One region of the Gulosibacter massiliensis genome, then DNA from elsewhere that is predicted to be linked to it. Evidence: predicted binding sites of a transcription regulator. Region 1 holds the regulator's gene; the other holds the start of a gene.

Region 1 (4,565 bases):
GCCGCGGGCCACGAACTCGTCGAACATCGCGGCGGGGTCGGCGACGCCGCCGATGAGCACGAAGTTCGCATCGGAGCGGTACGGCCGGTAGCCGAGCGCGGCGGTCTCGTCGACGATGCGGTCGCGCTGGATGCGGATGCGGTCGACCTGCGCAAGCATCGTGTCGCTGTGCTCGAGTGCCGCGATGGCCGCCGCCTGCGTGATCGCCGACAGGTGGTACGGCAGGCGCACGAGCCGCACGGCGTCGGCGACGGCCGGGTCGGCCGCGAAGTAACCGAGACGCACACCGGCGAAGGCGAAGGCCTTCGACATGGTGCGCGAAATGACGAGCCGGGGGCGCCCCTCGAGCAGGCTCAGCGCCGTCGGCGCGCCGTCGTGACGGAACTCGGCGTACGCCTCGTCGACGATGACGATGCCGTCGGTCGCGTCGTAGGCGGCCTCGATGGTCTCGAGATCGAGCGGGGTACCCGTGGGGTTATTCGGCGTGCAGAGCAGCACGACGTCGGGTCGCTCGGCTTCGATGGCCGTGCGCACGAGCTTAGGTGTGAGCTCGAAGTTCTCGTCGCGGGGCGCCGCAACCCATTCGCTGCCGACGCCCTTCGCGAGCAGCGGGTACATCGAGTAGGTCGGTGCGAAGCTCATGATCTTGCGGCCCGCTCCAGCGAAGGCCTGGAGCAGCTGTTGGAGCACCTCGTTCGAACCATTGGCTGCCCAGATGTGCTCGGGTGTGAGCCCCTGACCGAGGTACGTCGCGAGTCGCTCGCGGAGCTCGGTGAACTCGCGGTCGGGGTAGCGATTGAGCCCCGGCAGCGTGAGCGAAATGCGCTGAATAATCGAGAGGGCGACGGCCTCCGGCACCGAGAACGGGTTCTCGTTGACGTTGATGGTGATCGGCAGCGCGTCCTGCGGCGCGCCGTACGGCGTCAGCCCACGCAGGTCGTCGCGAATGGGGAGGTCTTCGAAGCTCGTCACCCCATTATCTTAGGCGTCCGGAAAACCACCGCGGGCGCCGCCTCCGGAAGGGGTGGTTGCGACGCCCGGCACGGTGGTGGTGGTGGTGGTGCGTGGCTTCCGGGCCGCGGCCGTGTCCGCGGCCCGGAAATCTGGTGGTCTAGTAGTTCGGCAGCGCGAGCTCTTGGCCTGCCTGCACCGAGGAGCTCTCGAGCAGGTTGAGGCGCATGATCTCGTGCACGACGTCGCGCACGTCATGGCCGTCGGCGATTTCGTCGGCGATGCTCCAGAGGGTTTCGCCCGCGAGCACCGTGTGGTGTTCGAACGTGGTTGCGGCAGCGCTGCTCGTGTTCGATGCGAGCGCGGCGGGAACCTGGGCGATGCCGACCCCGACGCCGAGGGCGACGGGAGCGAGCAGAAGGGTGCCGAGGAGTCGACGACCACGGCTCGTGAGCCGCAGGCGGGGCTGCGCGGTGGCGCTGGTGCGTGCAGTAAGAGCAGTCATGTTGGTCGCTTCCTTTCGACGTGCATGCGAGGTGCATGCGAACATCTGCTTCGAATATAGATTCGACATGTTCGAAAAGCAAACACTTTTTCGAGAATAAGGGCGACACGCTCGAAAAGGTGTTTGAGTCCGGTGCTGATGCCACGTAGGGTGACTTCAACGGAACACAGCTGACCACGGGCCTCCGACACGGCCTCGTGACCACCACCTCAGGAGGGCCGATGGCCAAGCAGATCAAGCCCCTGTCGGACACGCAACAGCGCATCCTCTCGTTCATCGCAACGTTCCAGAACAGCAATGGCTTTGCCCCGAGCATCCGCGAGATCGGCGACACCGTCGGCCTCATCAGCTCGTCGTCGGTGGCCTATCAGCTCAACCAGCTCGAGAAGCGCGGCTACATTCGCCGCAACGCGAATCAGGCGCGCACCATCGAGTTGCTCGTCGATGTGGCGATTGACGAGGTCGAGCCGAGCATCACGCCGGGCCCGACCGCCCTCGTGCCCCTCGTCGGGCGCATCGCGGCGGGCGTGCCGATCACCGCCGAGCAACAGGTCGAAGAGGTCTTCCCACTCCCCCGCCAGGTCGTCGGCGACGGCGAGCTGTTCCTGTTGCTCGTCTCAGGCGACTCGATGATCGACGCCGCGATCTGCGACGGCGACTGGGTCGTCGTGCGCCAGCAGCCCACCGCGAACAACGGCGACATCGTGGCCGCCATGCTCGACGGCGAGGCCACGGTCAAGGTGTTCCGTCAGCGCGACGGCCACACCTGGCTGCTGCCGCGCAACTCGAACTACGAGCCAATCCTCGGCGACGAGGCGACGGTGCTCGGCAAGATCGTCGCCGTGCTGCGTTCGGTCTAGCTCGCGCTAGTTGTCGTAGTCCACGCGCGGCAGGCTCAGCACGCGCTCGTCCGACTCGTCAACGCGGGCGCGCGGCTTGTGCCGCACCGGCGGCTTCTTGCCCTCGGGAGCTGAGCGGCCAGCAACCCGAAACTCCTCGAACACGCCCATCTGATCGGGATGCACGCGGGCGCGCAGGTGTGTGCCATCGGTATCGTGCAACTCGCGCAGCACGCCGCCCTGGTCGTGCAGCATCGACACGAGGTCGCCGCGCTGATACGGCACGACGAGCTCGACCTCGATCTCGCGCATCGGCAGCAACTCGGCGATGCGCTCCTGGAGTTCCTCAACGCCCTCGCCCGTGTGGGCCGAGACGAACACCGAGTTCGGCTCGAGCGCGCGGAGCATGAGCCGCGTGTCGGCATCGATGAGGTCGGCCTTGTTGAACGCAATGAGCTCGGGCACGTCGCGCGAGTCGATCTCAGAGATGACCTCGCGCACGGTGCGAATCTGCCCCGCCGGGTCGGGGTGGCTCGCGTCGACGACGTGCACGAGCACATCCGAGTCGGCGACCTCCTCGAGCGTCGAGCGGAACGCCTCGACGAGCTGGTGCGGCAGGTTGCGCACGAAGCCGACGGTGTCGGCAAGCGTGTACGGGCGCCCCTCGGGTGTCTCGGTGCGGCGCACCGTCGCGTCGAGCGTCGCAAACAGCTGGTTCTCAACGAGGACGCCCGCGCGGGTGATGCGGTTGAGCAGCGACGACTTACCGGCGTTCGTGTAGCCCGCGATCGCCACCGAGGGCACGAGATTTCGGCCGCGCTCGGCGCGCTTCGTGTCGCGCGACGTCTTCATGCCTGCGATCTGGCGACGCAGCTTCGCCATGCGCGTGTGGATGCGGCGGCGATCGAGCTCGATCTTCGTCTCACCGGGGCCGCGCGAACCCATACCGGCGCCGGCTGAACCGACCTGGCCACCGGCCTGCCGCGACATCGACTGACCCCAACCGCGCAGGCGCGGCAGCAGATATTCGAGCTGCGCGAGCTCGACCTGCGCCTTACCCTCGCGGCTCTTCGCGTGCTGGCTGAAGATGTCGAGAATGACGGCGGTGCGGTCAATGACCTTGATCTTCACCTGATCCTCAAGCGCGCGGCGCTGCGAGGGCGCGAGCTCGGTGTCGGCGACGACGGTGTCGGCGCCGACCGAGCGGACGATGTCGGCGAGCTCCTCGACCTTGCCGCGGCCGAGGTAGGTCGAGGCGTCGGGATGCGGACGTCGCTGCAGGATGCCGTCGAGGACGGCCGCGCCGGCGGTTTCGCAGAGCGCGGCGAGCTCGTGCATCGAGTTCTCGGCGTCTTCGATCGTGCCCGCGGCATAGACGCCGATGAGCACGACCTTCTCGAGCCGCACCTGCCGGTACTCGACCTCGGTGACGTCCTCGAGTTCGGTCGAGAGGCCGTCGACGTGCTGCAGCGAGCGGCGCGCCTCGCGGTCAAGCTGGAGGCCGTCCGCGTCGCTGTGCGAGATGGTGTCGTCGCTCTGGAGCGCGCTCGCGCGCCGCTCGTCGTGGAACATCGTCGTGCGACTGCGGTTTGCTTCGGAGCTGCGCAGAACGCGGTCGAGCAGCGATTCGGTCGCGTCGTTGCGAGCGTCGTCAGAATTGGGGGCGCCGTTGGCGCTGGTTTCATCTAGGGGCATGCTGCGACCAGGATACGCGCTGCGCTACGTTCGAAGCATGTCTGAGCACTACTTTGCCTCGCAGCCCACAGCGAACGCGAACCAGCGCGAGATCGACGTAGTGCTGCAGGGTCGCGAGGTTCGCCTCGAGACCGCAAGCGCCGTGTTCTCAGCCGACCGGCTCGACAAGGCCACGCGCATCCTGCTCGACCACGTGCCCGCGCCGCCCGAGAGCGGCACGGCCCTCGACATCGGTTGCGGCTGGGGCCCGATCAGCCTCAGCCTCGGCCTCGCGTCGCCGCAGCTCGACGTGTGGGCGCTCGACGTGAACGAGCGCGCCCTCGAGCTCACTGCCACCAACGCGAAGCGGCTCGGCCTCGACCGCGTGCGGGCGGTCAAGGCCGAGCAGGTGCCGGCGGAGGTCGAGTTCGACGTGATCTGGTCGAACCCGCCGATCCGCATCGGCAAGGAGTCGCTCGACGAGCTCATGCTCACGTGGCTGCCCCGACTGCGGGTCGGCGGCGAGGCCTGGCTCGTGGTGGGCAAGAACCTCGGCGCCGACTCGCTGCAGCGGCGACTCGCCGAGGCCCTCGGTG
Region 2 (4,565 bases), on a different contig from region 1:
GCTCGGCGAGACGGTGTCGTCGACGCTGCTGCTCACGAACCTCGCCGGCCGCACCCTGAACGCGCAGGTGCGCGACGCGTGGGAGCCCTCGGCCGGCGCCCCGCGGATGCGCGAGCGCGTGCGCATCCCCGCCGGCGAGCGGCGCGCGGTCACGACCGTCTTGAAGCCGTGGCGTCGGGGAGACCGGCGCAGCGAGGTCGTTGTCGTGCGGTCGTGGGGTCCACTGCGATTGGTCGCGCGGCAGGCGACGCTGAAGTCGGCCGGGCGGGTGCGCATCCTGCCGCCCTTTAATTCGCGTCGACACCTCGCCTCGCGCGTGCAACGCCTGCGCGAGCTGGATGGGCAGACGACCCTGCAGGTGCGCGGCCAGGGCACCGAGTTCGATTCGCTGCGCGAGTACGTACGCGGCGACGATGTGCGCTCGATCGACTGGCGCGCGACCGCGCGGCAACAGGAGCTCGTCGTGCGCACTTGGCGCCCGGAGCGCGATCGCCGCGTCGTGATCATCATCGATTCGGGCCGCACCTCGGCCGCGCGCATCGACGACGAGACGCGGCTCGACACCGCGATCGAGTCGGCGCTGCTGCTCGCCGCGCTGGCAACGCGCGCCGGTGACCGCGTCGACCTGGTGTCGTACGACCAGCGCGTACGCGCGCGGGTGCAGGGGGCAAGCGGACCGACCGTGCTCGCGAAAATTACCGACGCCATGGCGAACGTCGAGCCCGAGCTGCTCGAAATGAACTGGCTCGACGTGCCGAAGCTCGTGCGCGAGGTGACGACGCACCGCGCCTTCGTCGTGCTGCTCACGACCGCCGACAACGAGGGTTCCTCGCGCGCCCTGCTCGAGGCTGTGCCCGAGCTCGCGCAGCGCCACCTTGTCTTGGTGGCCTCGGTGACCGATCCCGAAGTGGCCGAGGCCGCGCGCGATCTCAGCGAGCGCGAGACCGTATTCCGGGCCGCCGCCGCCGAGCGGTCGATGCTGGATGCGCAGCGCGTCCGCCGCGCGCTTGGCCAGCTGGGCGTCGACACGATTACCGCGACGCCGTATGAGCTGCCGCCGCGGGTTGCCGACCGGTATTTGGAGCTGAAGAAGGCTGGGCGGCTTTAGGGCGGTTGGGGGTCGGGGCTTGGTGCTGGGGTCTGTGCTGTCGGAGGCTTGTGCCGAACTGAAACTAGTCGGCAATCCGCCACGAAACCCGCCGTCCGAAGCCATGTCGGAGGCTCGTGCAAGAGTGAACCAAGACCGAAAACCTTCCCGCCAATGCTCGAAACCTCGAACATCCACCCCAACCTGATTAGAACATTATTTCTATTGCATTCGTGAACGCATCCGCATATGTTTGCTACAACGGTTCCCCCATTGACGCACCTTCGAGGAGGTGACGCCCGATGACCGCAACGACTCCCCCACCAGACTCTGCGGATGAGCCGATTCGTCGCGCACCGAAGCACCGGCCAGACGGCACCACTCCTCCACCAGAGAACGACGGGCTCAATGACGCGCTCGGGGCGATCGAAGAGATGGTCCTCAATGGTGCGAAACTCGAGCAGACCGGCGCGTACCTGAAGATGATGGGCCTCGCGCAGGCCTACGCCGTCGCGGAACACCGCACCTACGCACAGTTGCAGGAACGCTCCTCGGTAGTGAGTCCCGACGACCTGCTGCGGCTGAACCTGCGATCGATCGTCGCGGAGTTCGGGATTCACACGAACGAGTCCGACACCGCGCTACTGAACCGGGCGTATGACGCGCACCGCCTCGGCACCGACTTTGTCGTGTGGCTCGACCCGCTCCGTGAAGCGGCGGTGACGATGCGGCACGCCCGCGCACTGTTGCGGCATGCGGGGATCGTGCCGGACGCGCGGCTGGACGAATACGCCGTGAAGGTGCTGGAATTCGCGAAGGGCGAGACCGTCGCCGCGACCGACGCATTCGCGCGGAAGCTCGCCACCGAATTCGGGGCGGAAGAGTTTGAGGCGGCGTTCGAGCACGAGTACCAAGCACGCCATGTGACCATCGAGGACCGCGAGTTCGGGATGTCCCGCATCACCGCCGACGTGCCGACGTTGCAGGCGCACGCGATGTACGACCTCATGAACAAGCAAGCCAAGGCCTTGCGTGAAGAGAACGTGAACGAGGCCGACGAACACCGACGTCGCGTCCGCGCGGCGCAGGCACGCGGGGAAGACCTCTCCCCCGCCGATGCCGAGTTCGTTGAGGACCCACGCACGGTGCGGCAGTTGTTGGCCGACCTGTTCGTCGAAACCTTCCTCACAACGACGCCGCAGAGCATGCGCGAACACGAGGCCAAGGGCGGCTCGCGCGTGAACGCGACGGTGAGCATCGTGATCCCGGTGCTCAACCTCCTTAACCCCGACGCGCCGCGCGATGTCGCAACGATCAACGGGATGACCCCGATCAGCATGACCGAAGCGCGTGAGATGGCGTCGAAGGCGAAGTGCTTCCAACGCATCCTGACCGACCCGATCACCGGGCACGTGTTGACCGTCGACTCGCGCAATGCGACCCCCTCGATGCGACGGTTCCTGCAGGCGAGAGACCAAGTGTGCCTGTTCCCGGGCTGCCGCAGACCGGCGGATCAAAGCGAACTTGATCACACGATTGCGTGGGCCGCGGGCGGCAGAACCGACGTCGAAAACTTGGGACACCTCTGTCCAAAACACCACACGCTGAAACATCAACGTCCGTGGGAGTGCGAGCAACTCGGCGGCGGCAAGGTCGGGTGGAAAACGCCACGCGGCGAATGGGTCACGGTCGAACCCGCCAAGGTCGGGCCGATCTTCAAACCCGTCGAGGACCAGGGCTATGACGCGATCAACGACCCGGCACCGTTCTAACGAGGGAGGAGTCCGTCATCGAAGTCGACGAGGCTGCAAACATGAGAGATCTCTCATCTCTGCCTCATGCGGGTGACTTGACGCGCTCGATACGCTCGCAGCATCCCGAGACCGAATAGGAGACCTGCCATGCATCGCCTCGCCCCCGTGCTGCTTTCTGCCGCATCCGTGCTCGTGCTTGCGTTGCTCGCCTTCTCGGGCATCTCGATCGCGAACAGCGACCAGCAGCAGGAGGTCAGCGACGCCGTCACGATTCCCGCGAGCGGCACGCCGATTCCAACATCGACCGGAACTCCCCCGGCCACGCCGTCTGCAACGCCGAACGAGACGCCGACGGCAACGCCGACCTCCACCGACGACGCATCGGACTCCGGTTCGCTGCCCCAGCCACAGCCCGTCAACCCCGCGCCGGCACAGCCGATCCAGCCCGAGAGCGGATCAGGGTCGGGCGGCGGCAGCGGCAGCAGCTACGACGACGATGACGACGACTGGGACGACGATGACGACGATGAGTGGGACGACTAGCGCCAGCTACGAGCGCGTTGCGAGCCGGTAGCCGACTCCCCGCACCGTCTCGATACGGTCGCTGCCGAGCTTGCGGCGCAGATAGCGAATGTACACATCGACGACGTTCGACGCCGGGTCAAAGTCATAGCCCCACACGCGCGACAGCAGCTGCTCGCGCGTGAGCACCTGACCCGGATGCTCGAGCAGCTCCTGCGCGAGCGAAAACTCCCGCGCCGACAGCTCCACCTCGGCGCCGTCGACGGTCACCCGCCTGGTGCGCAGATCGAGGCGTACGCCACCGTGCTCGAGCGAGGTCGCGCTCGCCGGCGACGATGAGCCCGGCGCATCCGCCGTCGCGCGCAGGCGCAACCGCACGCGCGCGAGCAGTTCCTCGAACCGAAACGGCTTCGGCATATAGTCGTCGGCGCCGGTCTCGAGCGACTGCACGGTGTCGTCGACCGAGGTGCGCGCCGTGAGCACGATCACGGGCGTGCGCACGCCCGAGCCACGCAGCTGATCGAGCACGTCGAAGCCATCGATGTCGGGCAGGCCGATATCGAGCACGATGAGGTCAAACTCCTCGCTCAGCCCGTGATCGACGCCCTCGCGCCCCGTCGCAACACCGACCGCCGCGTATCCGGCGGCCTTGAGGCCCTTGGTGATGAAGGCCCGAATTCGAGCCTCGTCTTCGACAATGAGGATGCTGGTCACGCTGCGGCTCCGTTCGCTTCGAGTTCGGGGTCGGGTTCGGACTGACGTAGGGGAAGCACGAGGGTAAAGCGGCTGCCAACTCCGGGCTGCGACTCGAGGTCGACGGTGCCATCGTGGCCGCGGGCGATCGAGGTGACGATCGCGAGCCCGATGCCGAGCCCGCCGCCGATCGTCGGCAACTCGCCGCCATCGTCCTCGCGCTCGAAGCGCTCGAATACGCGCTGCCGCTGCTCGGGCGCGATGCCGACCCCGGCATCCTGCACCCAGATGCGCAGCAGGCCGGTGCTCGGCTCGAGGTAGGCGCCGAGCGCGATGCGGCTGCCCGGCTCGGAGTACTGCACCGCGTTGCCCGCGAGCTGCAGCAGCGCCTGCGTGATGCGCTGCGGGTCGAGGCGCACGACCACCTCGGGCCGCGAGTCGAGCTGCCAGTCGCGGTCGCCGAGCGGGCGCACCTTCTGCATGACGCCGTCGAGCAGCTCGGCAAGGTC

What was found. The regulator LexA, encoded in region 1, represses DNA repair genes until DNA is damaged. The targets are predictions, from matches to a motif close to TCGAACANNTGTTCGA.
Region 2: EJL01_RS11385 (HNH endonuclease signature motif containing protein) is a predicted target of LexA. The motif match lies at 1,297-1,312, and genes of this name have one in related genera.

The regions. Positions count from the first base shown of each region.
Region 1 covers NZ_UYZX01000001.1:1,961,701-1,966,265, reverse strand. Annotated here, with positions in the region: gene EJL01_RS09320 (histidinol-phosphate transaminase) at 1-972, opposite strand, end outside; gene EJL01_RS09315 (LysM peptidoglycan-binding domain-containing protein) at 1,112-1,456, opposite strand; gene lexA (transcriptional repressor LexA) at 1,678-2,316, shown strand; gene hflX (GTPase HflX) at 2,323-3,990, opposite strand; gene EJL01_RS09300 (class I SAM-dependent methyltransferase) at 4,028-4,565, shown strand, end outside.
Region 2 covers NZ_UYZX01000002.1:338,080-342,644, reverse strand. Annotated here, with positions in the region: gene EJL01_RS11390 (DUF58 domain-containing protein) at 1-1,108, shown strand, start outside; gene EJL01_RS11385 (HNH endonuclease signature motif containing protein) at 1,390-2,859, shown strand; gene EJL01_RS11380 (hypothetical protein) at 2,989-3,384, shown strand; gene EJL01_RS11375 (response regulator transcription factor) at 3,391-4,077, opposite strand; gene EJL01_RS11370 (sensor histidine kinase) at 4,074-4,565, opposite strand, start outside.